DNA from 2 places in the Virgibacillus natechei genome. Region 1 is predicted to be linked to the other one. Evidence: riboswitches for the same ligand, from Rfam matches in the RefSeq annotation. Region 1 holds a riboswitch; the other holds the start of a gene.
What was found. Region 1 has a riboswitch for S-adenosylmethionine ahead of OLD84_RS07925 (LLM class flavin-dependent oxidoreductase). Riboswitches for the same ligand answer to the same signal wherever they lie in the genome.
Positions count from the first base shown of each region.

Region 2: another riboswitch for S-adenosylmethionine. It lies ahead of OLD84_RS15160 (MetQ/NlpA family ABC transporter substrate-binding protein); the one in region 1 lies ahead of OLD84_RS07925 (LLM class flavin-dependent oxidoreductase).

Region 1 is NZ_CP110224.1:1,503,097-1,519,704, reverse strand. It holds gene OLD84_RS07960 (sodium/glutamate symporter) at 1-727, opposite strand, end outside; gene OLD84_RS07955 (ABC transporter ATP-binding protein) at 1,146-1,532, opposite strand; gene OLD84_RS07950 (DNA polymerase IV) at 1,741-2,991, shown strand; gene OLD84_RS07945 (S8 family peptidase) at 3,595-4,899, shown strand; partial or broken gene OLD84_RS07940 (thiamine biosynthesis protein MoeB) at 5,046-5,180, opposite strand; gene OLD84_RS07935 (FAD-binding oxidoreductase) at 5,257-6,657, shown strand; gene OLD84_RS07930 (ATP-grasp domain-containing protein) at 6,851-7,801, opposite strand; gene OLD84_RS07925 (LLM class flavin-dependent oxidoreductase) at 7,817-8,869, opposite strand; SAM riboswitch class I at 9,022-9,129, opposite strand; gene OLD84_RS07920 (sulfurtransferase) at 9,327-10,226, opposite strand; gene OLD84_RS07915 (twin-arginine translocase TatA/TatE family subunit) at 10,351-10,566, opposite strand; gene OLD84_RS07910 (ectoine synthase) at 10,666-11,052, opposite strand; gene ectB (diaminobutyrate--2-oxoglutarate transaminase) at 11,104-12,381, opposite strand; gene ectA (diaminobutyrate acetyltransferase) at 12,386-12,910, opposite strand; gene thpD (ectoine hydroxylase) at 13,586-14,488, shown strand; gene OLD84_RS07890 (NAD(P)/FAD-dependent oxidoreductase) at 14,596-15,768, opposite strand; gene OLD84_RS07885 ((2Fe-2S)-binding protein) at 16,009-16,269, shown strand; partial or broken gene OLD84_RS07880 ((2Fe-2S)-binding protein) at 16,274-16,579, shown strand.
Region 2 is NZ_CP110224.1:2,964,521-2,981,128, forward strand. It holds gene OLD84_RS15150 (acyl-CoA dehydrogenase family protein) at 1-26, opposite strand, end outside; SAM riboswitch class I at 321-432, opposite strand; gene OLD84_RS15155 (DoxX family protein) at 796-1,200, shown strand; SAM riboswitch class I at 1,504-1,610, shown strand; gene OLD84_RS15160 (MetQ/NlpA family ABC transporter substrate-binding protein) at 2,102-2,935, shown strand; gene OLD84_RS15165 (methionine ABC transporter ATP-binding protein) at 2,936-3,991, shown strand; gene OLD84_RS15170 (methionine ABC transporter permease) at 3,988-4,653, shown strand; gene OLD84_RS15175 (Zn-dependent hydrolase) at 5,029-6,252, opposite strand; gene OLD84_RS15180 (hypothetical protein) at 6,300-7,493, opposite strand; gene OLD84_RS15185 (MBL fold metallo-hydrolase) at 7,867-8,700, opposite strand; gene OLD84_RS15190 (N-acetylmuramoyl-L-alanine amidase) at 9,146-9,946, shown strand; gene OLD84_RS15195 (hypothetical protein) at 10,565-11,233, shown strand; gene OLD84_RS15200 (hypothetical protein) at 11,226-13,034, shown strand; gene OLD84_RS15205 (hypothetical protein) at 13,176-14,918, opposite strand; gene OLD84_RS15210 (hypothetical protein) at 15,107-15,718, opposite strand; gene OLD84_RS15215 (DUF4282 domain-containing protein) at 15,774-16,034, opposite strand; gene OLD84_RS15220 (hypothetical protein) at 16,164-16,608, opposite strand, start outside.

The DNA.
Region 1 (16,608 bases):
CCGGGCGAACCGTCATTGTAGCTGCCGGATCTCTCTTTTCAAACTCCATTATCCCCTGCTTTCTTAAGCTGGAAAATCCTTTAACATCCTTAATCACATTCGTCTTTTCCTTACGTATTGCCCAGTTAATCAAGATAATCCCCATAACCACACCAGAAAGAATACCAACAGTGGCCAAACCAATAGCAAGATCATAACCTTCAGAAAATCCAAGTTCTTCAAATGTTCCTTGCAATCCTGCAGCCGTTCCGTGTCCCCCTTCAAACCCAATTTCAATTAAAGCTCCTGCCATTGGCGGTAAACCAAAAAACGGTGATAGAACAAGAATGGCAAGTAAAATACCGATCACATATTGTCCCCAGCCAATCGTCCAGCCAAATGAAAACTGCGGACCACCAATATTCCATATTTTAGATAAACTTGGAATCGTTGCACCAAGAAATAAGGTTGCAAAGACAATATTAATCATTAGTCCTGGCAAAACTTCCCAAACTTCCATCACTTCAGGTGTCATAAATCCGGTAGTCCAAAATGAATCTTCACCTACAAAATTCCCCATTATCTTCCCAAGAACCTGTGGCCCCAATAGCAACGCTAAAAATCCCCCAATGACGGAGGATGGAAGAAATAGATTTTGTAGCCAATTCACTCGTACACGAATCCATTTTCCGATAAGAAGAAATACCCCTAAATATAATAATGTAAATCCTATCTGGTCAGGTGTCATATAAAATCCCCTATTCATGTATGTATTTATAGCAATTTTTATCTTTATTCCCTAATTTATTATATTTAAACTGGATAGGCTTTTTTAATCAGAGGTATCCACATTGCACAGAATTATCAGCGTTTACTTATAACAAAAAAACTGTCTAATAGTGTAGCTACTAGTTAGACAGTTTTTTTACTCCTATATACTATTTATATATGAATCAGGCGTTTAACTCAATCTTACCTCCCATTACCAACAACCTTCAACAAATCATCCTACATGAGCTTCCCCCTCATCTTCATCCAACAGATTTATATAACCTAATCATGTGCTCACACCGTGTAGTTTGGTTCTTGATTTATGAATTCATTGAGTTGGTGTGTTCATTGTGGTCCACCATTATTTGATCAGATTCAATAACCCCATCCTTCATTTAGATCAACCGAGTACTGTATGCCGCTGCGTCCACGGAATGTGTAACTTGAATGATTGTTATTCCCTTTTCTCCATTAATTTTCTTAAATAATTCCATAATCTGTGTTCCTGATCTACTATCTAAATTTCCGATAGGTTCATCTGCAAGGATAAGTTTAGGACTTATAATCAAAGCTCTTGCTATCGCCACTCTTTGCTGCTGGCCACCCGATAATTCCCTAGGTGCGAAGTTCTGTCTCTCTGTTAAACCGACAATCTTCAGAATTTCTGCCAGTTCATCTTTATAATCACTGGTCTTTTTCCCATCCATGGTTAATGGAAGCATTATATTTTCAGCAACAGTAAGGTTTTGAACCAAATTATAAAACTGAAAAACAAATCCAATATGCCCGCTTGGATTTGATTAAAACCAATAAATGGGGTTTTGAACACGTACTTATATAAATAACACCTAATATCTACGCTTACGTCCATATATAATTCTTTCTTTTCTAAATATACTGCAAAAATAAGCAAAAGAATAAATTACCATTGCTATTTTCCCTTCCTTTGCATATAATAAGAACAAACGTTCCTTAAAGGTGGCGAATACAATGGACTATTCTTCATATCCTCGAAATGATGTGCTTTGCATTGATATGCGTTCATTCTATGCAAGTGTGGAAGCTATTAAATTAGGACTTGATCCAATGAAGACGTTGCTGGCAGTTGTCGGTGATCCAAATCGATCCGGGAGTATTGTCCTGGCCGCGTCTCCAGAGTTAAAAAGAAAACATGGAATTAGTAATGTGAGCCGTTTTTTTGAACTACCGAATGACCCAAATATTCATATTGTTCCCGCCCACATGGCTGACTATCTTCACGTATCAGTGGAAATTACGAAGCTGATTAATCAATATGTACCAAAAGAAGCCATTCATCCATATTCGGTGGATGAGGTTTGGGTAACGGTCAATGGACTCCAAAAACTTTTTGGAGATCGATGGCAAGTAGCAAAAAAAATAAAACAGGATATTCTTGATAGCTTCGGTATTACGTCTTCAATCGGGATTGGCGATAATAAATTCCTTGCCAAAGTAGTCATGGATTTACATGCAAAAAAAGCTGGCATTGCTGAATGTACCTATGAAGATGTGGAAGAAAAGCTTTGGCCCTTCCCTGTCGAAGAAATTTGGGGGATAGGCAGCAGGATGAAACATAATTTGAATAGAATGGGGATTATAACCCTTGGTCAGCTCGCTAGGTTTGACCTGGAACATTTGAAAAAACGATTTGGAATTATGGGTGAACAATTGTATTGGCATGCATGGGGTATAGATTTAAGTCCGGTTTTTGGTGATTTTACAAAAACGGAGCAAAAAGGGTTCGGACATGGTATTGCCTTATTAAGAGACTACTCCGGTGAAGAAGTCGCTGTTTGTGCCCTTGACCTTTGTGAAGAAGTCTGTCGCAGAGCCCGAACTGCTAACCAAATAGGTAAAACCATCCACTTAGGTATCTCCTATTCTAAAGAAACAGGCGGCGGATTTTCTCGCTCAAAATCGATCGATATCCCTACCAATGTAACGATGGATATCTACGGTGTATGTATGCAACTGTTCAACCAGTTTTACGATGGTAAAAGTAAAATAAGACATGTGTATGTAACGCTAGGCAATCTATCTATAAAGGGAGAAACGCAATTGGATTTATTTGAAGATCGTTCGAAGAAAAACGATATAGGCTATGTGATGGATGCCATTCGGGATAAATATGGATCAACTGCTATATTGCGTGCTTCCAGCTATACTGATGCCGGGGTCACACTGGACAGAAGTAAGAAAATTGGCGGACATTATGCTTGAAGGTTTTTTAGAAAACTTGGCTTACGCGAAGCCTTTTTCTTATCTGCGAACAAATGAGCCCAACCGAGTCGGTATTTCTATTCCCAACGGTTCAAATTGGGAGTCATCGATATTTCTGGAAAATTAAACATTAATATAAACCCCCTAACGATAGAGATAACACCTATAATATATGTCCTGACGCATACTATACAACCATTCTAACAGAATCTTCAATTTCGAGTGTATTAATCGGAAAAAAATGATTGCTCAATCTTTACACGGACTTCTACCATTAAATATAAGTTAGTTAAGCTCTATGTCGGCGTTCCTGACATAGAGCTTTTCTCTTCTTGAAATCCTCGACAAAAATCGGGAAGTGACAGGCACCTTTTTTTCTAAAGCCTTATTTGTTTTTTCTTAATAATTAGTTATTTTGACGGATTGTTCACTTTCTATTAAACTGCTATGCTTTTATTAATAGGATAATCCTTTCATTTGAATGAAATTAAATGCAGACTCTTTAAAGGCCAATGTAATGTGAAAGGATATCGCTATTTTGTTTAGGATCCACTGTAGGTAGGAGTAATAGATTTACAATTAAAATCACAAGGAGGCAAAAAAATGAGTAACCGAAAAAGAGTATGGTTTGAAGAGGCTGGCCGCAAACTAGATCCAGGATTAGTAAAGCATCTACGTGGCAAAAGAAAAGAAGATCCCTATGAAACAACTACGAACAGCATCCCAATACCAGTCATTGTTTACTTTGCCAAGGACACAGATAAGGATACAAAAGACGACTTATTGACCACCTGCCAAAAAGACAATATTAGCAAATTAGATAAAGACTTGAGATTTCATGAAACTATTTGCGGACAATTAACTCCTCAGATGATTAAACAAATTAAAGACCACGGGGCAGTTGATCGTATTTATTATGATCGTGAAGTTACAAGCTTTCTTGATATTGCAAGCAGACAAATTGGTTCGGTTGATATACAAGAGCAGCATGACTTAACCGGAAATGGGGTAACAATTGCTGTCATTGATACCGGAATTCACCCCCATGCTGACTTAACAAATCCAACGAACAGAATTACCGCTTTCAAAGATTTTATTAACGATCAGGAAGATCCCTATGATGATAACGGACATGGGACGCATTGTGCCGGTGACGCAGCAGGGAACGCGTATCAATCAGAAGGTTTATATATCGGTCCTGCCCCTGAAGCTTCTGTAATTGGTGTGAAGGCATTGGATCAAGATGGTGGCGGAAGATTATCAACCATCATAGAAGGAATTGTATGGTGCATCGAGCACAAAGAAGAATACAACATTCGAATTATTTCTCTATCTCTCGGAGCTCAAGCACACGAGTCTTATAGAGATGATCCGCTAGCAATGGCCACACAGGATGCATGGCATGAGGGCATCGTTGTTTGCGCTGCCGCCGGAAACAGTGGACCAGAACCAGAGACCATCAGCACACCAGCCATCAATCCGTTTATTATTACTGTCGGATCTACAGACGATCAAGATACTGCATCAAGAACGGATGACCACATCGCAGATTATTCAAGCCGCGGACCGACTATTGACTCCCTAATCAAACCAGATATTTATTCGCCAGGAACTGATATTATCTCGCTATTGGCACCAGGGTCTGCTCTCGAACAACAAGTACCAGAACAGATCGTCGAAGAGACTTATTTACAATTATCTGGTACGTCGATGGCAACCCCTATATGCGCGGGCGTAATTGCACAAATGCTAGAAGCTAATCCAAATCTCAGTCCCAATGATGTAAAAAGCATTCTTCAGACAACTGCCCAACCAAAGCTTGACGATCTATGGGGCTATATAGAAGCACGAACTGCGGTAGAAATGGCTATAAATTATTCTACAAATCAACAACGTGTAGCTGATTAAAAAGCAGGGTACGAAATTTCGTAAAATAGATTTATTCTATAAGTTGCATAAGTAATTTCAAAAACCCCAGGATCCCTTCTGCACTGGGGTTTTTGTACGTTTCATTTTTATTTATGGCTACCCACATAAATAATCTATCAAGGCATTTAACCCAAATAACGATGATACAGTGTTCTAGCTTCAGCTATATCTTTTGTTCCATGAACGAGAGTACGACCATCTTGAAACATGACTAGACGCTGCTTATCAATTGTAAAGGAAAGGAGAAAATCGCTCACATTATTAATGTATAGACTTCCTTTTTCACATCATTTATACTTGAAGTCAGAAATTTCTATAATAAAAGGAGAGGATATCATGGATACAGAAGTGAAGGCTTTAATAAATGAATTAGAAAAGTTTTTACGGGATGAACAGCTTACTATGAACGAGACTGTTCTAGAGGAACATAGCACGGACGAATCCTATCACACGCCCAGTTCACCGAATGTTGTAGTATTTCCAGAAAACGCTGCTGAGGTGAGCGAAGTCGTAAAGCTCGCAGATAAACACCAGATCCCAGTTGTGCCTTATGGCCTAGGAACAAGTTTAGAAGGACATGTCATTCCCTACGATCATGGCATAACGATTGATTTTTCCGTAATGAACAACATACTGGAGATAAGGGAAAAAGATTTTCTTGTCAGAGTACAACCCGGTGTAACGCGTTCCCAGTTGAATAAAGAGCTGAAAAAATATGGATTATTTTTCCCAGTGGATCCAGGGGCAGATGCAACGCTTGGTGGAATGGCTGCGACGAATGCCAGTGGAACGATGTCTGTCCGATATGGTATCATGCGTGACCAGGTTCGCAATTTGGAAATAGTACTTGCAGATGGGAAAACGATACATACAGGAAATTTAGCGGAAAAGTCATCATCAGGTTATCATTTGAGTGGCATTTTTGTAGGGTCTGAAGGTACGCTAGGCTGTTTTACCGAGTTGACCCTAAAGGTATACGGCATACCAGAGCACCAGATGGCAGCAAGAGCATCTTTTAACACGGTGGATGATGCAGTTGAAGCTGTCACAGCAATATTACAGGCTGGCGTGCCCATAGCCAGAATGGAGCTTTTAGATGAGCCATCCATGGTACAAGCGAATCTATATAGTGAAACGGACTACAAAGAAGTACCTACATTATTTATGGAGTTTCACGGAAATGAGGCTGGACTTGCGCAGGATGTTTCGTTTGCCGAAGATATTCTCAAGGATTTTGACTGTCTAGAAGTAGCATTTGAGACGGAAACTGCAGCACGGAATAAGCTCTGGGAAGCAAGGCATCATGTGCTCTACGCTTATACCCATGGCTATCCGGGAAGGAAATTAATGATAACAGATGTTTGTCTCCCCATTTCTGAATTAGCAGGAGCCATTCAAAATGCGCAAGAAGCCATAAGAACCTTTAACCTGCAAGGCGGGATAGTCGGTCATGTGGGGGATGGAAACTACCATATATTCTTAATGATCGATCTCGACAACGTGGAAGAAGTACAGAAGGCAGAACAACTAAATGAACAAATCGTCGAATACGCGCTTGACCGAGGAGGTACATGCACCGGCGAACATGGCGTCGGAATAGGAAAACAAAAATACCAGGAAAAAGAGCATGGAGAGGCACTTCATGTTATGGAAAAAATTAAGCAAGCACTTGATCCACGTGGTCTACTTAATCCGAATAAGATTGTGAAAGGCAGAGTTTCCGCGGGAAGAGAATAACAGCCGAACACGCCAGAGAGCGAGGGCTTATCGTTTTCTGGTGGCTCTCTCCCGATTCGGTGCGGGGCTCTCCCGTTTTTCGGTGGCTTCTACCGAGTGGTAAAGACTTCACCGTTCTCGATAATAAAAAGCACCTCCTTCTGTAGAATACGACAGAGAAGGTGCTCTTACATGCAGTATTAAAAAACTATTATTATGAAAGAACTGCCCCGCTAACTTTTTCAAGCTCTTCTCCCAAATGCTTCGCTACTTCCAACATACCGAATTTCCCGCTCTTCGCTTCGGCATCGCTATTATAATTGGTATTCGTGTTAATATCATACGTATAAATTTCTCCATTTTTATCCTGAATAAACTCAATTCCAGCAATTTTAATATCATTTGCTGCAAGTACTTGCTCATATTTTTCCAGTACAGGATGATCGAAACCTTCCCTTACTTGAAATTTGGCTGTTTCTGATTCCTCTTCTCCTGCAGGAAATTGATCTTCAATTGAGCATGCATCTGCCGGGCATAATTCAAACCCTTCTGACGTATCAACGCGAACTGCATAAAGGAATTTACCTCCAACAAATTCACAACGTGTAATGAAAGACTCAGGTGATTCTATATATTCCTGAATTAACGTAACGCCATCAACTGGCTCCTCAAATTCATCCCCTTCCACATATTGTTTTAATGCTTCGACTGAATGAAAAAGTTTAACACCAAGACCTTTTCCTGCACGGTTATGCTTCGTAATAAATTTCGTTCCTTCAAATGACTCTGCCGCTTTTAGCAATTCATCTTTTCCAACTGCGGCAACTGTTCTAGGTGTTTTTATGCCAAACTTTTCAAGTTCCAAATACTGCAGTACCTTACTTAACTCTAGCTGAAGTGCGCGGTTTCCATTAATCACTGTCCTGCCATTTTGTTCCAGCCATGATAGAACAGCACTTGTTAATTCTGGCGCAAAACGGTTTCCACGCGTGTGAGATGAGGCGCTCATCCGGTTATAAAAAACACCATTCGGTGGCAAAGAAGTCAGATCAACTTTGCCATTATCCAATAACCAATCTTCATATGGAAGACCTAACTCTTCTAATCTATCGGTTAAATGATCTGTCCACTCGTTATTTTCATGTAGTACATATATTTTACTCACAAAATCTGCCCCCTATTATATGTTTGTTAACGTCGCTCGTAATTCCTCAACTTTTGGCATAACCTGTTTTGAAAAACGTTCCAATTCTTCCAGCTGTGGAGAACATTGTAATAATAGTAAATCAACACCAACCTTTTCAAACTCCAAAACCTGTTTTGCAATTTGCTCTGGTGTCCCCACAAGATTTGGACGCAAGCCCCGGTTCGATACAGAATAATCTTGCAGCTGAATCTGTTGCTCCAGCTCTGACTTTGAGGTAAAATCTTCAAACCCAGCATAACCACTCATATCTTTCACAGTCGTAATACGGTTTAATTCAGCATGTGCCTCTTCCTCTGTATCACGGCAAATCACGTAGGCTGCCATGCCAATAGATTGTAAAGGTTCAGGTCCAGCTGCCTCTCTTCTTCCTTTCATATCAACAATTTTCGCCTCAGCTTCTTCTACGGTGTGCCCATGCAAGATATAGGCATCGCAAAGGGAAGAAATAACCTGTTTCCCCTTTTCACTTTCACCACCAGCATATAAAACAGGATTCGGACGTTGAACAGGTTTTGGTGAAAGCTGCGTGTTTTCTATTTTGTAAAACTTGCCATCATATGAAAATGTCTCTTCTGTCCATAAGCCCTTTAATATCTCAAGAAATTCGGTTGTCCGCTCATATCGCTCATCATGTTCTGTAAAATTACCGCCGTATTGTTTCGCTTCCTCAGCCCACCAGCCTGAAACAACATTTAAAGTAAATCTCCCTTTACTAATATGATCAATATTGGCTGCCATCTTTGCTGTCACAGCGGGATTATGAAACACTGGACGCACGGCTGCCATAATTTCAATTTTTTCCGTTACTGCTGCTAAAGCTGCTGCAGTTGACCAAGCTTCGATAGAATCCTGATCTGTTCCTTTTATATCATTTAAGTACAATTCAGCAATTAATGTGGTGTCATATCCCCATTTTTCAGCGGATTGTATTACTTCCTTTGCATAATCGTATGTTGGTGGCATGCTTTCATTTTCAACATTTCGTAGCCATCCACCAAAAATAGGTAACCAAAATCCATACTTCATGAACTCCACTCTCCTTCTATTAGAAAACTTGGCATCCGCCAAGCCTTATGCAGTTAAGAAAGTAGTTATGCTTTCTCTTAACTGCTTAAATAAACAAAAAACTCTTTCCTGGATAAGAAAAGAGTTTAAAATCTATTACAAGATTACGTCTTCTCTTATCTTTCAAGCGTATGCTTGATGGAATTAGCACAGTATTCAAATTAGCGAACCTGTTGCCGAGGTTTCAAAGGGCCATTTCCCTCCACCTCTCTAGATAAGGAATAAAATATGTAATTGTTAGATATTATAATAAAGCAATTTTTGAATAATGTCAATTGATAATAAATATTCTCTCTCTCTTTTGTTTAGCAGATAGGTGTATATGCTTTCCTACTGCCTAACAAAGCAAAGAACCCTTTAAGAATCCGTTTAACGAATACCGCATTTTCTATAATTCTTATCCAGAATCAACAATATGCTAACTTTCTTTTTTAACTGTATCCAACGGAAGTGTAGGGTCATCTGCCCATTCCGTCATGGAACCATCATACATAGCGACGTTATCTTGTCCGAGTTTGTTTAAGATCAATGCATTCCACGTTGCAGCAATACCACTGCCGCAATAAGTGATTACTTTTTTATCTGGATCAAGTGCTCCAGATTCCTCAAATGTTTTTCGTAATTTTTCATCATCATAAAGTTCCTTCGATTCCGTACTAGAAAGATCACCAAAAAATACATTTACACTACCAGGGATGTGCCCTTTTCTTGCATACGTATCAGACTCCCCCTTGAAATCAGCTTCTGAAAGACTGTTAACCAGAATGACATTTTCATCATTTAATGCCTTTTTCACATCTTCTTTTGTAGCTAATAATTCAGGACGACGTTCTCCTGTAAATGTGGCTTTAGGATAAGAACCTGGCTCTGTTGTAACCGGACGATCTTCCTCACGCCATTTCGGAAATCCTCCATCAAGTACTGCAACATTGTCAAAACCTTCATAACGTAATTGCCAAGCAAGACGTGATGCCCAATCGGATGCAATCACTGGGGCGCCTACTATTGCTTCCCCTTGATCGTAAACGACGACATAGGATTCATCACCAACACCAAGTTCACTAATTTTCTTGACAAATCTTTCCCTTGAAGGGATCGTAAAAGCATATTTGGAGTCAGGATCCGAAAGATCTCCAAGCAAATCAGCGAAAACTGCTCCAGGAATATGACCTTTATCATATGCTTCCTCTCCCGACCATACATCATAATAGCCAGAAGTTGGTTTTAGAAACGTAGTTGCATCTAACAATCTCAAGTTTGGATCATCCAATCTTTCTGCTAACCAATCTGTGTCTATAAGTAAAGGTATATTACTCAACTTAGTTCCTCCTATACATTATAATTCTCATTTGTTTACTGAGGTTTATAATTTATTATAGCTCACTGTAGTAGTATGATCAAACTGTTTGATTTGTAAAATTTCTTTTAGCGAAGAGTTTTCTTTAATCACCTGAAGAATCCATTTCTTTAACCTGCGAGCTTTCCTTAACTACATTCTCAGGCTCTTTATTATCCATATCACCACTCGTTGTTCTGTTAAACGCTTCAAGCGTCTGTCCGTTCCTTCCGATTTCAGGTAATCTCTTAGGTCCAAAAATGAAGAATACCACAGCTAAAATCACAATTAATCCTGCTATTCCGATAGTCAACATCCCCATATTTTCACCCCCCTATAAGAAATAGATTAAATTAGAATGCAATTTATGCATAAAAAAATGAGAAGGAACCAGTCCAAGACTGAGTCCTCCTCATTATTTCTATTCCGTCAATAACGGGTAATACCCTTCTTTCGTATGTGTTTCTCTCCCTACAAGTGGTGGATTAAATACACAAACCATGCGCATCTCTGTTCTAGCACGAAGTCTATGCTTATCGTACTGATCCAGAATATACATCGTTCCAGCTTGAATTTGATGCACTTCTCCAGTTGCTATATTTTCGATTTCACCATCACCTTCGATGCAATAAACAGCTTCGATATGATTTTTATACCAAAAGAAGTTATCTGTTCCAGCTTTAATAAGCGTGTCATTCATACTAAAGCCGACTCCATCCTTTTTCAATAAAAAGCGGCGACTCGTCCAGTTATCGCTAGATGTTTCATCTTCCGTCCCTTTGATATTTTCCAGTGATTTTATGATCATTTCTATTCCCCTTTGCCGTATGAATTGTATTTAATATTGTAATGAGTCCTATTATTTAGCCAGAACTTGTTTGATACTATCTTCCAGAATCTGTAAGCCTTTTTTAAGGCCATCATTATCAATAATCAGTGGTGGAAGGAACTTCACAACTTCATCATTTGGTCCTGATGTTTCTACAATTAGGCCGCGATTAAATGCTTCAGCACAAATTTCATCGGCAATACCTTCTCCTTCAATTGCAATGCCCTGCATTAAACCTCTTCCACGAGCTTCACCTTTTAATGCTGGATAGTTTTTAACCCATCCTTTTATCGCATCACTCAATATGCTAGCTTTTTCTTGAATGGCTTTACTTAAATCATCTGTTTCCCAATTGGTTAATGCTTCTGTTGCTGCAATAAACGCCAGATTATTACCACGGAATGTACCGTTATGCTCACCCGGTTCCCATTGATCATACTCCGGTTTGATTAGCGTAATTGCCATCGGGAGTCCAGCTCCTCCAATTGATTTTGAAAGACAAACGATATCTGGATTAATCCCCGCAGGCTCAAAACTGAAGAAAGTTCCAGTTCGTCCGCAACCTGCTTGAACATCATCAATAATTAATAAAATGTCCCAGCGCTTGCAAATACTTTCAATCTGTTTCACCCAGTCCAATCGAGCAGCATTCATACCACCCTCACCTTGCACCGTTTCCAGAATAATAGCAGCTGGTAAAGCAACACCACTTCCACTATCTTCTAGAAATTTTTCTAAATAAGCAATCGAGCTCTGATCTTCCACATAATCATCAAAAGGCATGGATACGGTATGGTGTAGAGGAACACCTGCTCCATGTCGTTTAAATGAGTTAGCCGTTACAGAAAGTGAACCAATTGTCATGCCATGAAATGCATTCGTAAAGCTAATGACCGAATCACGTCCCGTTACTTTTCTGGCTATTTTCAAAGCACTTTCAACTGTATTGGTTCCAGTTGGACCAGGAAACATGATCTTATAATCCAAATCACGAGGCTTAAGAATAACTTCTTTGAAACGTTCAAGAAATTCTTTTCTTGGATTTGTTCCCATATCAAGACTGTGTAAAATGCCATCATTTTTAATATATTCAATCAGTTTTTCTTGCATGGCCTCATCATTATGTCCGTAATTTAGTGCACCAGCCCCTGCAAAAAAATCGATGTATTCTTTTCCATCCGTATCCCACATTTTATAGCCTTTAGCTTTTTCAAAAATAGTTGGCCAACCTCGGCTATAACTTCTTACTGCTGATTCTATCTCTTCAAACGTTTTCATTTTCTTATCGCTTAATACTGCCGTTGTCATGAAATCATCCTTTTATCAATATTTTTTCTTCTTGAATAGGTCCGATCTTAAACAATAGTTCATCTTCATGCCCTTCTCCGGGAAAATCATTGGATGAAAAATAATCGCCAACCTCACAATTGGTGTCAAGCTTTTTTGCAAGACCTTGAAACAGGTTTTGTGAGGGCGTATTTGATGGAGATACGGTTGCTTCAACATACTCTATACAATGTTCACGATTCAGCAGTTGAAAAAGCATCTTCGTCCCCAACCCATTGCCTCGTTCAGATTCATTAACAGCTACTTGCCAGATGAATAGTGTATTCGGTGTATCCGGATGAATAAACCCAGAAATGAAACCGACTATCTCCCCTTCTCTTTCCGTGACAATCGATGTTTCCGAGAACACCTCACACCACATGAGATAACTATAAGAAGAGTTTAGGTCAAGAACGCCTGTATGTTTAATCAATTCCCATACAGCTGCTCCATCATTTTTATTCGGCTTACGAAAATGAAAATCGGTTTTTATGTCCTGTTCTTTTGTCAATTCACCAATTCCGCCTTTACTGATGCTCTCACCTCCGAAATTATTTGAAAAACACGTACCATTTAAGGGTAAATCCAAGAATGCATTTCGTCAAAAGGGATTAAATCTTATACAGCGTGTTTAAACTTGATTCCATTTGATTCATTAACAATAGGTGCCATATTCTATAAATAACTAGCAAATGGTAAGGAATAGACAGAATTTATAGGAATTTGGTATAAAAATTAAAAATAAATACATTCTTGGGGGCGTTTAAATCACAGATCTGCATAAAAAGTAAATAAATTTAGCTTAATTACTGTATTCTAGTGCTTTCTTTTTTAGCCTACACAAGAAAAAGCCTGCATGATTGCCGATTCCTGTAATCATATATGGATGGATTCAACGAACGATTGTGATTTTTATTTGCTATATTTTAAATGTCTTATCATAAACCTAAAATTCACGCAATTACGTTCAAAAAAAACAATCTATTAAAAACAGCTCTTTGATGCTTTATCTATTTTTCCTAAGCAGTTATTTACTTCTATTTTCCTAATATTTCTACTTTGCTGTTTACGCATTAATCTAGTAAAGTTGATCTTGTACACAGGAAAGTTTCCCTATGTGCTAGTATTTACGCAACAATGAACGCGACATCAAAGAGGTAAAAATTTTGATAGGAGTGTTTATATAATGGAAGATCTTTATCCATCAAGACAAAATAATAAACCAGAGATTTTAAAACGGAAGGATCCTGTGATTCACACAGATCGATCAAAAGATAATCAAGCACCTATTTCCAAAGAACAGCTTGATTCGTATGAACGAAACGGATTCTTGCAGATTGAGAATTTCTTCTCTTCGCAAGAGGTAACTGATATGCAAAACGGTATTTTCGAACTACAGGACTCCAGCAGGGACGTAACTTCTGAAAAAGTGATTCGTGAGCCACAAAGCGAGGAAATCAGATCTATTTTTCACGTGCACAACGACGATAACTATTTTCAAAAGGTAGCAAATGATCAACGCTTGCTTGATATCGTAAACCATCTTCTTGGAAGTGACGTCTATATACATCAATCTCGAATTAACTATAAACCGGAATTCTCAGGTAAAGAATTCGATTGGCATTCGGATTTTGAAACATGGCATGTGGAAGATGGTATGCCACGGATGAGGGGTGTCAGTCTATCGATCGCCTTGTCCGACAACTATACATTCAACGGGCCCTTAATGCTTATACCTGGGTCCCATAACTACTATGTCAGCTGCGCGGGCGAAACACCTGACGATAACTATAAAGGTTCATTACAAAAACAAAAGCTTGGCGTTCCGGATCATGACAGCCTGCGCTGGCTCGCTGATCAAGGTGGCGGTATATCTGTACCCACCGGAAAAGCTGGTTCCATTACCTTATTTGAAAGCAATACCATGCATGGATCGAGCGGCAATATTACACCATATAGCCGCAACAACTTATTCATGGTATACAATAGCGTTGAAAACGCACTGGTAAGACCGTACTCAGGAGGGAAAGAACGTCCTGAGTTCATTGCTGTACGAGAAGGTGCTGCAACCCTAAGCGGTATTAGATAAGGAAAATCAACGGGAAACTTTCCTGACATAGAATTTACTGGCACATAAATTTGGCTGCCTCAAGAGGAGTGTTTACTCCTTTTGAGGCAGCCTTTTTCTATTCAGTATTACGAAACCGGAGACTTCACAAAACGTTCATAACTCAATGGTTCAGCAGGGATAATCGTTTCTTTCCCTTGTATTAATTCTTCAATTAATTTTCCCGTGACGGTTGCGAGACTGATCCCGTCCCCTTCATGACCTGCCGCAATATAGAATCCAGGTACCTGCTCAACCGTTGAAACAATTGGCAAGTGGTCTTTTGTCCATGGTCGAAAACCAGTATATGCACGAATCATATTAAAATCATCCATTTTCGGGAAAAAGCGCATTGCCCGTTTTGCCATTGTTTTCACGACATTGATGTCAACCCTGCCATCAAAACCTATAAACTCCCGACTGCTTCCAAGCAGGAAATTCTGGCTTTCGGTTGGCTCCAGCACAAGCGCTACACCATGTTCCTGCGTTTGTGGATCCGCAATGCGCTCGCGTTCAAATTTATTCATCAAGTAACCGAACTCCATGACATTCCGCATCATAACTGGCTCTTGTCTCGATCCGACCATAATATGCCCCTTTCTAGGTACAATCGGAATCTCCACATCCAGCATCTCGCCAATGAAAGGTGCCCAAACACCAGCTGCGTTCACCACTTTTTCGGCTGTAAATGTTCCATTTGTTGTTTCAATGGTGAAGTCCTCTTTTTTGGAAATAGAGGTCACTTCAGTTTGTGTACGAACTTTAAGTCCATAATCCTTTGCCCGATCAATGAGCGAATAGCAAAATAAATACGGATTGATGAGCGAATCCGTTTCACTTTCAAGGCCACCCGGGATATCATCAGCAAAGTAAGGAGATTCCTGGCGGATATCTGAGCGATCAAGCATATTAAATTTTAAACCGGCTTCATTTTGAATTTTCACCCAATCTTCTGCAGCTTGCAATTCAGCATCATTATCACAGACAAGTATACTTCCTAGGGCGCGATATTCAAATGGCATTTTCAGATCTTTTCCCAGATCGACGGTTAGTTCTTGGCTGACCATGGACATCTTGCTGTCAAAGCCTGGATCCTTGTCAACGATGGTAACATTTCCGTCACAGCGAGAAGATGTACCACTTGCAATATCCCCCTTTTCAATCAGCGTGCAATCGATTCCAGCTTTGGAAATGTAATAGGCAATCGCACACCCCATAATGCCGCCACCGATAATAGCAACTTCTGTATGTTCCTTCGTCATATTTGTCTCCTCCATTACTTATAAAATAAAACGTAAACTGCGATAAAATATAGCTTGCATTCTATTTATTCTGTCCTGTTCTGTGTCACTTTTTATTTTGTTAATAATTATCCTGCTAAAATGTTAAATCGATCCTATCATATATGTTAAGATAGCAGTAAATGGTATGTCAATGTTTTTCAAAACAATAATGAAAACAGTTTCATAGTTTATGTGTGAATGTATAAGGAGGATGACCAGATGGATAAGATGATTATCTGTAGGTGTGAAGAAGTAGCTTTAAAAGATGTCAAAGAAACGTTTAGTAAATACGGATGCTCAGCTCGTGAAGTCAAACTGCGCACACGAGCCGGTATGGGTTATTGCGGTGGACGTACATGCAGGCCAGCGGTTGATGCTGTATTGGAAGAGGTAACAGGAGAAAAACCGAGCAACGAAATTCCGTTGAAGGTCCAGCCTCCTGTCAGACCAGTACCATTATCCGTGTTGGGAGGTAAATAAAACCATGAGTAATAAGCGCATTACGAAACATCCTGTCCTGGGAAACCTGGATAATCAGACAGCCGTTACATTTACATTTGATGGAAAAACCTATGAAGGTTACGAGGGTGACACGATCGCTTCTGCATTGTTGGCAAACGGCATCCGACAATTGCGTGTACATGAAGAAAGTGGAAAACCGCGTGGCATTTATTGCAATATTGGTCATTGCTTTGAATGTCGGGTAACCATTGACGAGAAAGCTGGAGTCCGTGCATGTATGACGGAAGTGAAAGAAGGCATGGTAGTAAAAAGTGGAACAACACAGCCTTTGCCACTGAAGCCTACGGAGAAAAACAC
Region 2 (16,608 bases), 1.5 Mb from region 1:
CCTGTCACTACCGATGAATTACTCATTTGTAATCCTCCTTTATATCTTATTGAAAAAAGTATCTGGCCTTTCGCAGCGTACATGATGTTAAAACCATCTACACTAGCTTTATTGATCCATTGCCCCTCGTATCAGCTACTTTTTCCGGTTACCCAACTGCAACACGACAACACCACCGACGCCAGCTCATTTAGCGACCGCTTCAATGGTTCTTTGCTTGTTTGGCGCTTTAGCTTATAGTCATCAATGAAATAGTAGCTCCAATAAGAAAACCCCCTTTTCTAATAGCTTGAGAAAAGAGGGTTGCATGTTCTACTCCGCTCTTATTTCTCAAGAAAATAAATTTTCTTGCTGGATGTAGCACCTTTCTGACAAAGTCAGAGGTTGCTGAAGCGTCAACGGGCCAATTCCCTCGACTTCTCTGAATAAGAATATTTAAAATATTTAATTGTGTTTCATTATAGGTTCAACGATTTTCATTGTCAACACCTTTTTTCTAGTAAGTTGATTTGTTTAGTCGGGATAATTGATGTAAATGATGATCGGAGTAGGTTTTATAAACAACAAGAAGTCCTGTAGAAATTTCTAACCACAGGACTGCTTTGCAAAAGGAAGCACGAGAACCCTCGCACTATGGCTCCAATTATGAGCTTCTTCAATATTTACCCGCAATCTCCTCATGATGCAATATTTAACAATTAACCCATCTATTCTTATCTGATTTCTTGACCCTAATCACTAATTAATTTACACTAAGTATCGTAAAGTAATTATAAGGAAAGGGGCAATAAAAACATGACAAAAAGTGAAATTGGTCAAGCTATTTTACGGGTCGTTTTTGGTTTTATTTTCTTCGCGCACGGCCTGGATAAATTTCAAGGGGGGATAGCTAATACGGCAGGATTCTTTGATAGTCTTGGCGTTCCTGGATTCCTTGCTTATGTGGTTGCGGTTATCGAACTACTCGGCGGGATCGCCATGATTCTTGGAATTGGTACACGAATCGTTGCCGGATTATTTACAGTTATTATGCTGGGAGCGATTTTATTTGCAAATTTACCTGGTGGACTGTTAGGAAACGAAGAATTACCAGGATTTGAACTTGACCTTATTCTACTATCCATATCGATTTATTTCCTATTGAGTGATCGGTTTTCTCTAGCATTGGATAACAAATTATCCCGTTCAATAGAAAATTAAATGATTAAGGGAACAAATGATTTTATCGTTTGTTCCCTTTTTATTGTGTGCCTGTTATGGGTACAGACTTTAAGATGCACCCATGACAGGCACACAATAAAGTCCCAGTTAAACAAAGAACTTAATAAATACGTATTATTCCCCCCGTAGATCCTTGTCCAGACGCGACTTTAGGAGGAATGACTTCCCGAATAGCAGTGGAACGATGTAATCCTGCTCATTCTAAATTTATTTTTACCTATATTCTGAAAAGTGTGTTGACAATACCAATTATTAGTATTAACATGAGTAACAACTTAATAATTCTTATCCAGAGAAGTCGAGGGTTCTGGCCCAATGACACTTCAGCAACCATTGACGAAAGTCGAAAAGGTGCTAATTCCAGCAAAATTATTTTTGGGAGATAAGAGTGGAGCCGTGTATTCACCCCTCTTTTCTCTTATGGAAAAGGGGGTTTTTTAGGTTCAGATTTGAATGAGTTATCACATACACCTAGACATACATAAACCTAAAACCAAGTAATCAGATCTATTTAATACTTTTAAAAAATCACTTATAACTATGTCTGGGTTGAAAGTAGTTTGAACAGGGCTTGGAATAAGAAAGGATTGTACCCATGAAAAGTAGTAAATCTATACAAATTCTAACTATCTATCTTGGTATCGTTTAATGAGGAAGAGGCAAATGCACTTAGGATCATTTTCACCATGTCGCCCCTAAATTGCAAAACCGTGGTCTTTTCCGAACAGACTATGAAGGAAATACACTCAGGGGCCACCTCGACTTAGATTATCCAAACGTTGCATTAAGACAAATGTTTAAATGCAACTATAAGAGAATGTGAGATAACCAATTCCACTCACTAAAAAATATCAAAAGGGAAACGTAAAGGAGTGTAAAAATGAACAAAAAGTTATTAATGATAGTTATATTACTTATCCTTTCATTCATTACTGGCTGCGCGAGTTCAGAAGCATCCGGAAACAAGGAAGAACAAACAATAAAAATTGGCGTTACTGGAGGCGTTCCAGAGGCGGTTACCAATATTGTGAAAGATGAAGCTAAAAAAGAAGGGATTAATCTGGAAGTTATAACCTTTAACGATTGGATTACACCAAATCGCTCTCTTGATAATGAAGAAATAGATTTGAATATGTTCCAAACAAAGCAATTTTTAGGACAATATGTAAAAGACCATACAGCACCTTTCGTAGCATTAGGCTCAACTTATTATAGTTCGTTTGGTATTCACTCTGAAAAGCATAAACATGTCGATGAAATTCCAGATGATGCTACATTAGGGATAGTAAATGACCCTATAAATCAATGGCGATCTTTGCTGCTCTATGAAGAAGCTGGATTAATTAAGGTAAAGCGTACTGATGGTTTATTAACATTACAGGATATTGAAGCAAATCCCAAGAACCTCACATTTAAGGAAATAGAGGGTCCCTTAATGGTACGTACCCTTAGTAGCATTGATGCAGGTCTAGTAAGTAATTCATATGTCATTGATCAAGGCCTGGATCCAACGGAAGAAGCTATCTATTTAGAGAGTGGGAATGAGTTTCCAATGGTCGTAGCTGCAAAAGAAAAAGATAAGGACAATCCAGATTATAAAAGAATAACAGAATTATACCATTCCGATGCAGTAAAACAATTTATTGAAGAAAGGTACAAGGATGCCATTACCCTAACTGATGATCCATTTCAACTTGATGAGGAGGGGATGTAAATGATTGAGTTAAAAAATATAAACAAGAGCTTTGGAGTTGGAAAAACAGAAATTGAAGCAGTAAAAAATATAAATATTCATGTAGGAAAAGGGGAAATTTTTGGAGTGATTGGCTTTAGTGGAGCAGGAAAAAGCACGTTGCTCCGGATGGTCAACCTTCTTGAAAAGCCAACTAGTGGCGAGGTAAATATTAATGGTAAAAATCTTTTAAGATTAAATGAAAAGGAATTGGGAAACACGAGGAAAAAGATTGGTATCATCTTTCAACAGTTTAACCTACTTTCTTCTTATAATGTGTTTGATAACGTAGCCGAAATTCTTCGTATGAATCGCGTGCCGAAGAAGGAAATACAACAAAAAGTGGAAGAGTTACTTGCTCTTGTCGGATTAGATGATAAATCAAAGCAATACCCTGCCCAATTATCTGGTGGACAAAAACAACGAGTTGGTATCGCTCGAGCTTTAGCGATGGACCCGGAAATCCTATTATGTGATGAAGCAACTTCTGCTTTGGATCCGCAAACGACTGATTCGATTCTAGAATTGTTATTAAGTATTAATAAAAAGCTAGGTTTAACTATCGTTCTTATAACACATGAAATGGAGGTCATCAAAAAAACGTGTGATCGTGTGGCTGTTATGGATAAAGGGGAAGTGATTGAGCAAGGATCTGTTCTTGATATTTTTAGCCATCCTCAACAAGTAACCACGAAAAACTTTTTGCGGAATCTGTATGACGATACGATCACTGAAGAAATGATGGAGAATTTACAGGGATTTGGTCATTCCTATATTTTACGTTTAGCTTTCCGAGGCGATTCAGCTTTAGATCCTGTCCTTCATGTCATTTCATCTAAGTATTCAGTCGTCACAAATATTGTACATGGTTCAATTAATTATTTAAAAGGGATTCCATTAGGGATTTTAATGGTTCATATTTCTGGGGATTATGACCAGATGAAGCAAGCAATAACTTATTTAAACGACACGGTATACCATGCCGAAGTAAGTTTGGAAATTAATCAAAATCAAAAACGTGAGGGGGTATTACAATGATGAATCGATCGGATGAACTGATCACGTTATTTTCGTTGTCTTTATATGAAACAACCCTAATGGTAATCATTCCACTTGTTATTGCAACAATTATTGGTATACCGTTAGGCGTTCTACTTGTCATAACAAGGCCTAATCACCTTAGTCCAAACAAATGGTTGTTTCATATTTTAAATACAATTATTAATATCATTCGGTCGGTTCCATTTATTATCCTAATGCTAGCTATTATTCCATTTACCGAATTGATTGTAGGCACATCCATCGGAATTCAGGGAGCAATTGTCCCTCTTATTGTTTACATCGCTCCATATATTGCTAGACTTATTGAAACAACGCTACTTGAAGTAGATCATGGTATTATTGAAGCTTATCGGGGGATGGGCGCTTCCCGTACACAAATTGTCACTCGTATAATCATAAGAGAAGCACGACCTGGAATTTTACTTTGTATGACAATTGCCCTCATTGGTTTAATTGGTGCTACAGCCATGGCAGGGGTAATTGGAGCAGGAGGACTCGGTGACCTAGCTCTTAGGTATGGCTATCAACAATGGGATTTACCCGTCATGTTCGGTACAGTTATCATTTTAATTGTACTCGTTCAAATTGTTCAAACCCTTGGAAATTATGCTGCAAAGAAAATGAAGAAAACGGCATAATTAAAACTTCATTCAGTGGGAGTGAATGCAGCTTTGTATGTACAGCCGGTTAAAGCAAAAGGGGTATACGATAAGTAGAAAATCATATCCTAAAAAAACCGAATGGTATTCAGTTTAAGGGCGCAGATCATATTGTACGTAGGAATCACTCTAATGCTTGGCTAGGCCATAGAGTGGTTCCTTTTTGTACGTTTATATCTTTTAAGTGCTAAACAAAGGCTGGCTTCAGCGATTTCCTCAGCCTGTCCAGCGCAACATATGCGGTATTATTTGGTTGAGGGCGGAACCCGCTTACAGAAGAAATATTAACAATAGACCCACCACCACCTTGCTCAATCAGGATAAGGTACCTGCTCTGCGTCCTCGGTCTAAACCTTACTCCTCTGTCAATTTCTTCGCTGCTTCATATAATACCGTAGCACCACGGGCTAAATCTTCTGTACTTGTGAATTCGTCTGGGGAATGGCTGATCCCATCTTTACTTGGCACCAAAATTAGTCCCACATCCGTAACATCGGACAGGACCATTGCATCGTGGCCAGCCCCACTTTTCATCGTAGAATGAGGAACATCCAAATCATCACTTACTTCTGCAAGCAAGGAACGAATAGCTGGATTTAAGGCTTTTGGCTCGATATATAATGATTGTTCTACGGACGTTTGAATACCATTTCCATTATAGGAAGCGACTAATTCTTTCACCTTATTAACCACGTTCAAGACCTTTTCCGCCTTACCCGAACGAATATCTACTGTGAAGTAAACGTTATCTGGTATAACATTCGCACCATTTGGCGAAACTTGAACGCGACCGACCGTTGTAACCGTACCATCGCCTTCATCGATTGCAAATTGCGGAAGCTTCGAAATGATAGTGGTAGCCGTAATCAATGCATCTGAGCGGCGATCCATTGGCGTTGTTCCTGCATGACCAGCGATCCCTTTTATTGTGACTTCCAATTGGGTCAATCCCACAATCGATTGTACAACCCCAATTGGTACGTTACTTTCTTCTAAAAGAGGCCCTTGTTCAATGTGCATTTCCAAAAATGCCTTCATTGTCGAAGGATCACGGTAGACAGGTTTGGAAGCATCCAATCCAGCATTCGACATTGCTTCGGTTACAGAAATGCCATCACGATCCTTTTGATTTTTAAAATCCGCTTCATCAATCGAACCGACAATTCCTCTAGACCCCATAAGGCCACTGAAACGAGAACTTTCTTCTTCAATCATCGCAATGATTTCCAGTGGATATTTCGGTGTTATGTTATTTTCCTTAAATAATGCCGCTACTTCCAGACCTACAACAACACCGGCCGTCCCATCATAAGCCCCACCATTTGGCACACTATCAAAGTGGGATCCAACAATAACACTTGGCCCATCTTTTAAGGTTCCTTCTAATTTTCCAAAGATATTTCCTATCCCATCTTCTCGAACAAATAGACCATATTCTTCCATTTGTTCTTTTATATACTCGCGAGCTTGTAAATCTTCTTTGCTATACGTAAGCCTTGTCACGCCGTTTCCAGGTGTCGCTGTAAATGCACGAAGATCTTGAATATGGTTTTCGATACGCTTTTTGCTCATTGACATTCTATTCTAACCTCCATTTAAATTTTGTTTTTTCTCTAAAGACCACCTTACAAGAACTCAACAAGCACCCCTGCTAGGACAACCGAAACAATTGTTACAGTGACGAATCCACCGACCAACATTGGTGGCAACATATGGCTGGTCAGGATTTCCCTTTCTTCCTCATCATCAGATAATGAATGAATGACTTCATTGGTAATAATATAGTCAGCTGGGAATCCGTACAAGGCTGTTAACGATACTGCAAATGCCATTTCCTTACTTACTTTTAGTATTTTTCCGGCAATAAATGAAAAAACATACATACCAGCTACACCAAGTACAATGCTTCCGATGAGAATAAAGATGATATCCATCATCATACTTGGTGTTGCATTTTTTAGCCCATCAAGAATATACAACATCAGTACAAGCATAGCTAAACCGAAACCATTTGCTTTTTGTAATACTTGCTTTTCTAGAAAACCAACATGTGCTGCAACAACCCCAAATATCAAACAGAGTACAAGTGGACTGATGGATACAACAGGTTCCAATAGAGTTGATACAAGATAGGCTAAATAACTAACAACTGCCAACCGAAAGAATTTAAAGTAACTAGTATTGTATTTTCCCGGTAAATTTTTGAAAAGCTTTAGCTCTGTTTCTTCTGGCTCTACCGTTTCTGCAGTTGCTGCCATTTCCTTCTTAGCTAAATTCCCATTACGATATAACCCAAGAAGTCGCTTCCCTTCTTTCTTTAACATTAATGATGTTAACGGATAGCCTGCAAAACCTTGCATCACGTACACAACAATAGCAAACACGGACAAGCTCACAAGCCCTGCATCTGCTGCACCTTCTGACATAATTAATGCAGAAACCAACCCACCAACCAATGGCGGAATTGCTACAATTACCGTTTCAATTCCAAACAATAGTGTTCCAATACTTAATAGAATAACGATAGCACCTAATATTCCAGAAAGTGCAATAACGACCGTTTTCCATTGCTGTTTCAATTCATCTAAAGACAGCAATGTTCCCATATTCGTGATTAATAAATACATCATCATTGTCGCTACAACGGGCGGTACCCCTGCAGTAGCAACGATTTCTGTGGGGAAGAACGTCCAGTAACCCAATAGAAATAGAATCGCCGCAATAAAGATGGATGGCACCCAAGCTTTCGTCCTTACAGCGATAAAATCTCCTATAAATAGAATAAAAACAATAATAACTAATGCTAGCATTTGTGACATATGATCCCCACCATTTCCCTCTCTAATTAATACAACATATTATAGCAACTAAGCTCTTTAATTGAAAGAACATTTTCATTCTATTAAATTAAATGTAATTTTAATTATTGTATTATTCGTTTCACTTGAAAAAGGGGGATTTATACGTTTGTTATCTCCTCGTTCGACAATGTAATGCGTTGCTACTAGCAGTTCCTGGATGCACTTGGGAGAATCGTTTTTAAAAGGGAATTACAGTTCTGTTTATTGGAACAAAAAACACCTACCAGTCTCGGTAAGTGCATGTACTTGGGTTTGCAGTTTAATTTTCCATTCTAGCTTTTTGATATTTGTTCTTCTTCATCTAAAATGCATTGATCTCTCCCCAGATAGTTTACCCTGAATAACCATTCACAAAAAACGCTATTGTTTCGACTTCCATTTCGTTTAATTCCCTTCTCAAATACTTGGACAGTTCTGCAGCTATCGACTTGTAGTCCCCGTTATATTTTTCTGTAAAGTAACCTATCTTTTTTAACAATTGGAGAAAAGCTTGGAATTCCGACTTGTTTAACGGTTCGTTGTGATGAGACAGGAAAACAATTTCCGCATCGTATTCTTCCATTCGCTCAATAAGTTTGAGCGTTATGTCAATCGTATAATTCCATTTGTCAGCGTAAAGATTTGCATACAGACAATCTCCCAGAAAAAGTACTTTCTCCTCTGGAATATAGATGATACTAGAATCATTTGAGTGATCGCCACCTACATGTTCGATGACACAGGTAAGTCCGCCTAAATTCAACTTCATTCGCGTTTCAAATTGGATATCCGGATCTAGCAAGGTAATATCCCGATCATTTCCCAACTCCTTCTTGATGGCATCTGCACAAAACGGAATTTCTAAGCCTGCTTTCACACGTTGATCTAGCGGGCCATCTTCCCATGACAATTCCTGTAATTGTTTAATTCCGTTATACGTCATCTTGTTGGAAATAATTGGAATTTTCATTTCACTCATGCCAAATACATGATCCCAGTGCCAATGCGTCAACACGAGCCAGTTCCCCTTAACAGACCGCTCCTCCAGTTGATCAAGAAACAATTTTGCATGACTGGAAGAATTTCCAGCATCAATGAGTACTGTTTTTTCGTCACCTACAACCGCCCCCAGAATAGGACGATCCGTTTCCTGGTATGGTGGTAAATAATATATCCGGTTAGAAATTTGTTTTAATTACTGCATACCTATTCCCCTGACTAGATTTATTTTAAGGCTGAACCCATATTAAAAATATGTTTATCTAAAGACTTCCTCCATAAGACTATTATAATTCGTCGTTGATTTATTTAAAATCCCTTAAGGATATCAAAATTTTATTGGCCATATCCTTCTTGAAGGGGCGTATTGATTGTTTTATAAAATGCTTTTGATATAGAAGTACTAGCTTCAATAGTAACAAAATAATCAAGACCTGCGTTATTTCCCTTCACATTATCTCCTACCAAACCCTCATTCGACAAAAATCACCAAATACCGGGAAGTGACAGGCACCTCCAGATATGACAAACATGGATTTGTTGAGAATTGGAGATGTTTGTCCAAATCAATTTCGGTTTGTTTCATATCATATTAACGTATTAGAGATTTAATAGATATGGAGGAAACATGAATGAAACTTTATCTAGATCCTGGACACGGTGGTTCAGACCCAGGAGCACAAGGCAATGGAATCAATGAAAAGGATATCGTTTTAGATATTGCGCGTCACTTACGGGATATTCTATCTAGTGATTATAAAAATGTTGACGTGATGATGAGTCGTTCAAATGATAGAACGAAAGGCCTGCAGGAGCGAACGAATGAGGCTAACTCATGGGGTGCAGATTATTATTTGTCCATTCATTGTAATGCCTTTAATGGCTCTGCCCAAGGATATGAAGATTATATTCACAGCAGCCTATCTGATTCTTCTCAGACCGCAGCTTATCAGGATATAATGCATGATGAAATTACCAACGTAAATGAATTAAGGAACCGTGGCCAGAAAAAAGCAAATTTCCATGTATTACGGGAAACAGCGATGTCAGCACTTTTAACAGAGAATGGCTTTATTGATAACGAGCATGATGCAGCATTGTTAAAAAGCCCATCATGGCGCCGGGAAGTTGCTCAAGGTCATGTGAATGGCTTAGCAAGAGCATTTAATCTGGAGCGCAAACAAGATGACCCCAGCACTATTTTTAGGATCATCGCCGGTTCTTTTGAGGCAAGAGCCAACGCAAATGAACGCGTAGCTTTCCTGAGCTCAGAGGGTATCGACGCTTTTGTTGATTCCATTACTATTTCCGGTAAGCTATGGCATCGAGTGCAGGCAGGTGCCTTCTCAACTCGTGAAAACGCTGAAAATCACCTGAATACAGTTAAAAATGCTGGAATAGAAGACGCTTATATTGTAAGTGAAAGCAGTTAATAGGTGACAGTCCTTGCCTGAATGTTGTTATTGGGAAGAAGGCGACTGAGTGCGTAAGAAGTTTGAAATAGTAACTTCGGGAACAGTTACAGTGAATCCTTCCTGGACATCTATACGTGGCCTATTTTTAGGTCACGTTATTTTTACTTTAGGGTTGGTTAGACTGGTCATCAATAAGCAAAAGCAAGTGCAAGCTATTAAAGCCATTGCTGTGCTATGATAATTTCCCCATCATGCTTTTAAAATCTTTAGTCATAGAACTGGGCAATGGAGGTAATTTAAACTGTGTATTTTATGTACCAGCAACCTTTAACTGTATTCTTTTTAGGTCAAAAACATCTATCCTCTTATTTGGTATGTCGAGGCTCAATCCCTTCAACCGCAGTTTACGGCTCACTAGCTAACTGTTTACACTTAAAGATAAAATTTACCCTCTATCCTCCAAAAATCGCTACGAGTGAGCGGCTAACTCTCGCTCAACGAAAACCCCACCCGCTATATGTTACGACCTAAGCTTGGTCGCTCTGACAGGCAACCCCTGGATCATTGACTATTCTGTTAAAAAATGGTACTTTATACCCTGGCAATAATTATCATAAAAGAAAGGTGGGAACTACGATGAGTAGGAATAAGGTATTACTTTTAGGTCTTATGACTTTATTACTTTTATTAACAGCTTGCGGTAATATGACGTTAGAGCTTGATAATGACGGATCGGGCCAAGTTCATATGGAAATTCCTAACACTGGAATGATTTCAGCAGGAGAAATTGAAAATGGATTAGAAAGACAGTTTAGTGATGAGGAATCTGTGGGAGATTTATCTATTAATGAAAATGAAGAGATGATTGAAGCCAGTTTTCAATTTGAGGATGTTAGCAGTGTAGATTCTAATGCTTATCTGATTCCAGTAGCTGACTATGTTATTTCGGATGATTCTCGTTTAGAATCGCTTGAAATGATTGAGGAAGATGTCGAATTCAATGAAGATAGCTCAGGAATTTTAGTAAGAATCCCGGGTGGTTTGAATGACTTTAATCAAGCAAGGGTACTCTTGCCGGGAGATGTCGCTGCACATTCTGAAGGTGTTAAAATCATAGAAGAAGACACGATTGAGGTGTCCTCCAGTGGTGATGTTTATGTTGTTTATGATCCCAATGCAGGTATAGGAGCATTAGCATGGGGATTAATTATTATCATCCCTGTTTCTGGTGCTATTTTCTACTATATGCGTAAGAAAAATAGTGAGAGTTCTAAGGTAGAGGAAGAAGGTGCTACTCATGCGTAAAATGGTTTTTATTGCGATGTTCAGTAGTTTGTTGCTGATTACGGCTTGTTCATCATCAGATGGGGATTTCCGTGAACATATCGAGAATGCGAATGACATGATGAATGAAATGGAATATGAAGATGCAATCAGTATTTTGTCTAATGTAGAAGAGAATGTGTTACCAGGCGATACATATGAAGCTGGTCGGATGGATTTAGTTGAAGGGTTAAAAAGTGAAGCACAATATATGTCCGATCATATTGTTGAGTTAGAAGAAAGATACGAAGCATCCATGTCTGTTTTTGAAGAAACACAGGCAAGTGACAGTCAAAATGTTGAGTTATATAGTGAAGCTATTAACACATTAGATCAAACGATTGAAAGCTTTAATGATATGACTCAGTTAGACATGTATCAGGAGCTCACTGCTGCCAGAGAAGAGATAATTAGTGAAATCGAGGATGGTTGGCTACCTTCACTAGAAGAAGGTATAGATGGCAGCTTAGAATCACAAGACTTCGCTGGTGCTGAAAATCAGTTAAACGATATGCAAAGCTTACATCAAACATTCCCAGATCAAGTGACAGAAAATGTCCTGACTCAATATGAGGAGAAAGTAACAGAAGAACAAGAGGCCTTTGTTTATGTTCCTGAACAAGCATATCAGTGGAATGAGATTATTACTGAAAATGATGAGGGTTCAATTGAAATTGAAGGAATTAGGGATACGGGTGATTCGATTGAGGTCATCATTTCCTTTCAAGGTTACTATCATACGCTAAGTGATGACATCGCTTTATCTCTGGACGTTATCCTTTCTAATGGAGATACTTTAACTGGATCTGGTCATAATCCAAGGTTATTAGAAGATAAAACGGTGAAAACATATAGTTATTCGCACTCTGATGACTATCAAATAGACGATATAGTCCGTTTCAATGCTGAACTTCCTTTTGTACAAGAGGACGCAATTCAGGTAGATTTTGATGGCGTAGATGAAACGGAAATGTACGAAATTCCAGGGGTGGAGTCGATTAAAGAATTGCATCGACCAGAATGGACCATTGAAACTGATGAATTCGAAGTGGTAATCGACAGGTTCAATGTAGATGATTACGATATTGAAATTAGTGGATTGGTTAAAACTACTGAAGACGTTGTCGTTAATGACCTTTCGACAGCTTATTTACCATTTACTAAAGAAAGAAGCACTCTAGGCCGTGGTATATTTGGTTCTACACAAGAATCTGAACTATATGAGGGAACAGATAAAGAGTTTGAATTAAACTATTCTTTTGATCAACCTATAACAGAATATCACGATTATATTGATTTGCATCTATATAATCAAGATGTTTTAGTTGACCTTAAGAACGGTGAAATTTTCGATAAATCTGAACCAACATTTATAGAAGATCTAAATAAAAATACGAATACAACGATTGGCTATGATGGATCCGATCAAAAAGAATTAATTAACCAATCCGGAGATCGAGCAGCAGTTGATTCTATTATTCTAACAACTTCTAGAACTTCTAACATCTATCACTTATCCGAACGATTTGATAAATTTACTACAACGGCACACGTTCATCAAGATCATAGTGGCCTGGATTACGGGACTACTGAGTTAACTATTTATGCTTTGGAAGGCGATGAGGAAGAAGAATTATATTCAACAACAATTGAAGAAGATCATGAAGCGACTGATATTGAAGTCGATGTCAGTGATGTGGTTGAGATAAAAATTGAAACTAGTCAGAATCGCGGTTCTGAAGGTAGGCAACAAATTATTTTAGAAGAACCTATGGTAGAGTAAAAGCTAATGAAGTTAAAACCGCTGAAATAGTTAAGCTATTTCAGCGGTTTTTTTGCTCGTATAATATTAGATGTAGAATTACCTTCTGAAGCAACGAGATCTAATCAGGAAGCATGAGAACCGTTCCCATGCTTCCTCTCCCTATTTATCCTCATTCGTTGTATATGCTAACTCTTTATTTTCTTGAGTTAGTTCAGATAACTTCTCCTTACCTGCAGCTACTTCGTTAATGGCATAAATAGATTGTATTGCGTTTCCATCTTTATTAGAGGCTGATGATGCGATTAATTCTCTTTCATCCAGGAATTCTCTCATTTGATCAACCAAATGATTCTTCAACTCATCTGCCTTGTTCATGCTAAGAATATACCGCGGACGGTCTAGCGTATTAACACCTGAACGAGCTTGTGTACTTGTTACAATCTCTGTAACGAGAAACCAGGAACTATATGAAGTTCTGACTACTGTATTTTCGCTGCGAGTCGAGTCTGTTATCGCCATACCTACTGACAATTTAGATTCAGAATACGTTCCCTCTCCTTGAAATTGGATAAGATGACTTCTAAATTGCATTTCTCCCCAGTACAAATGCGCAAAAGTCAGTAATGAATTCCCCGATACATACAATACAACAGGATAGAAAATGCCATTAAAGAGACTAATAGTACTTACATCTCCAGCACCATTTTGATTAATGAAGAACAAAAGCACAGCAGCTAATATAACAAAGCTATGGCCAACAATAGCCACGCCCAGCCGACTTTTTTCTAATAAAGGCGGATAAGAAACTTTCTCATAAATGGGCTGAATTTCTTGAATGGTATCACCACTAAAACTCCCTTTATCCATGCTACCTTCCATATTTAAGTTTGGATTTAACTCTCGATAAATCCGATTTGGAATTTCTTTATATCGTAAATCTGCCATTTCCATATCCAACGCTCTGAAAAAGTCTTTCGGATGAACGTTTTCTTGCCAATGCTCCCTGAACTCTGACACCTCTGTAACAGGATCAGCGACTTTTGTTCTAAAATGTGCAAGCGCTAAGCCCGCTGCACAAACAACAATAATGATAAAGAAAAAGCTAAAAAGAGCCAAAGTAGGATTAAAGGGTGCCTCCGGGAAGCTAAACCCTTGTCTCAGCAGCAATTCTGCAATAGCTGGTACCAATACAGCAAGTGCAATGACCCAGACCAGTTGGGAGTTCTTACCTGAACCTGAATTTTTATCCGTTGCCTTATTTACAGTTAAAGGATAGGCTGTCCACAATGCTAATAAAAAAACACATAATGCTATACCTAACCAATCGGAAAAAGAGGATTCTGTTAGTAATGTAAGTCCGACCGTTCCTGATAACAAAGCCATGAAATAAACAATTAAACCTATGATAGAATATCCGGTATTTTGAACTAATATATGTAAATAATTACGCATAGATAATGGCAAAAAAATAAATTTTGGATAAATACTATAAACCATACGATCAAACAATGTCACAGGTTCATGAAAAGTAAGGTTTTTCCTACCCATCATCATTTGTTCAATTTGTTGAGAATTATAATACACATCAGATTCCTTTGTATGCTTTTCACTACGAGCCATATTTTTAGATAGACTCGCAGGGACTCCCCTTCCAACATAAAATCTCGATATTTTTATTAGGCCTTTGGTTACAAAATGCACGCCACCTGTTAACAAAAGCAGGCTAACAGCTAAACTGAACCAACCAGCAGCTACTCCATTTTCAATTATTTGCTCCCGTAGATTAATGATGGATATGGCGCCAACTATCAATATAATGATCCCACTTATTAAATATAATAACCCTTCCTGTTTAAATGGATTTTTTATTTCTGGTGCATCTGACCCATAATGAAACGCCAACTGTACCCTCTCCCTTTCAAAATATTTTCATAATAAAACCTATTAATTGAAATTTAATTCTATAACCAATGAAGTTTTTCACTGGGGTACTAGCTAATCTTTATCATAGACAAATTATCCAGCCAATTTGAGAATAGCGCCATATTACTGGCGCTTTTTAAATTAATTCTAATATGAATCGTTAAATTTTAATTTTCAACTGGCTTGATATCATCGCTTTCTATAGAAAATACTGCTTTTCCATCCGATACTTTTGTTTCTAATTCAAAATAATGCGTATCTGAATCAGAATCCGTTATATCAAACACCGCAACTCCGGTTAACTCATCGTAAACCCAATCATCTATATTATTTAAATTCATATTTACAATAGGCTCATATTCATTCCCATTGGTATCTTTTAATGACATAAGACGTTGATATACTTCGAAGTTATCTTCTTTTTGATGTTTTGCTCTGATCTCGAGAGCTAGATATATTCCGTCTCCTTCAGCTTGAAAACCTACAACTTGTGAATAATCTATATACTGTGCACCTTCCACAATAACGATATATCCGTCATTGAAATTTGCTCCTTCTCCTAACTCAAGCTCTACCTCTCCACTCTCTTCTACATCTATAAGAGTGGGCCCTTGTTCTTCAGGCTCTTCTGTTTCTTCAATGTTACCCGAATCTGTATTTGTATCGACACCACTAGGACCTGCTTCAACCTCATCTTCTCCACCGCAAGCAGCCATTACTATCATTAGGGTGATTGCCATAAAAATTAACGTTAAATTCCTTTTTGTACCATTAAACACAAAAATACCTCTAAATTTTTATCCAATATAATATTTAAAATCTATTCAGTACGGATCATCTATCCAATTTATCAAGCTTTTGATTCATATCGTTCAACGACTCATGAATTTTAAAGATTACAATTAATAATTCACAATAAATACGTACCATAAGCGGTCCAAAAGCAATCAAAATAAGTCCGATAATTACTGAAAAACCACCATCAAACATCATTAACAATCCTGGTAACACAGATATAGCTACACCTAACCAAAATACAATCTTAATAAGTGTTGGCGTTAACATTTTGTTGAAACTAATAAACTCTTCAAACATTTAAATTCTCCTTTACTATTATAATAGGTATAATAACTTTTAATTTTGCATTTAAGGAAGCATGGAGGTCACAGCATGCTTTTTATCCCTCTTCGGTCTAAAATACACCTCTATTGATTTGCATATTACCTATTCCACCTTCTGTTCTGTTTCATATGTTCCAGAAAAAAAGGTTCCCATTCCACCAATCTTTGTACAACCGTTAGTGTCTACAACTTCAATCTGCCCGCCTTCTAACATCATTTCCAACTTACAATCGAACTCTTCATTATAGAATTCTGCCTCATTTCCCGAAACGGAAGCAGTTCCTTCTATAAAACTCGTACGATCTCTTGCCCGTACATCAAAATCAAAATCAAACGAATCATCCGTCACGTTGGAAATGTTCATGGTTCCTTCAAAAGGCTCCCCATTTCTGTACCAAGTGCCACTCCATTCTTCAGTATCTGGGGATTCCTGAACTGATTCTTTTTCTTCGTTTTGTTGTGTCTCCGCTTCTTCAGCTTCTTCGGTTACCTGATCTGATTCCTTTTCCGAATTCTGTTCTGTCTCATCTTCCGGATCTTCTATCACA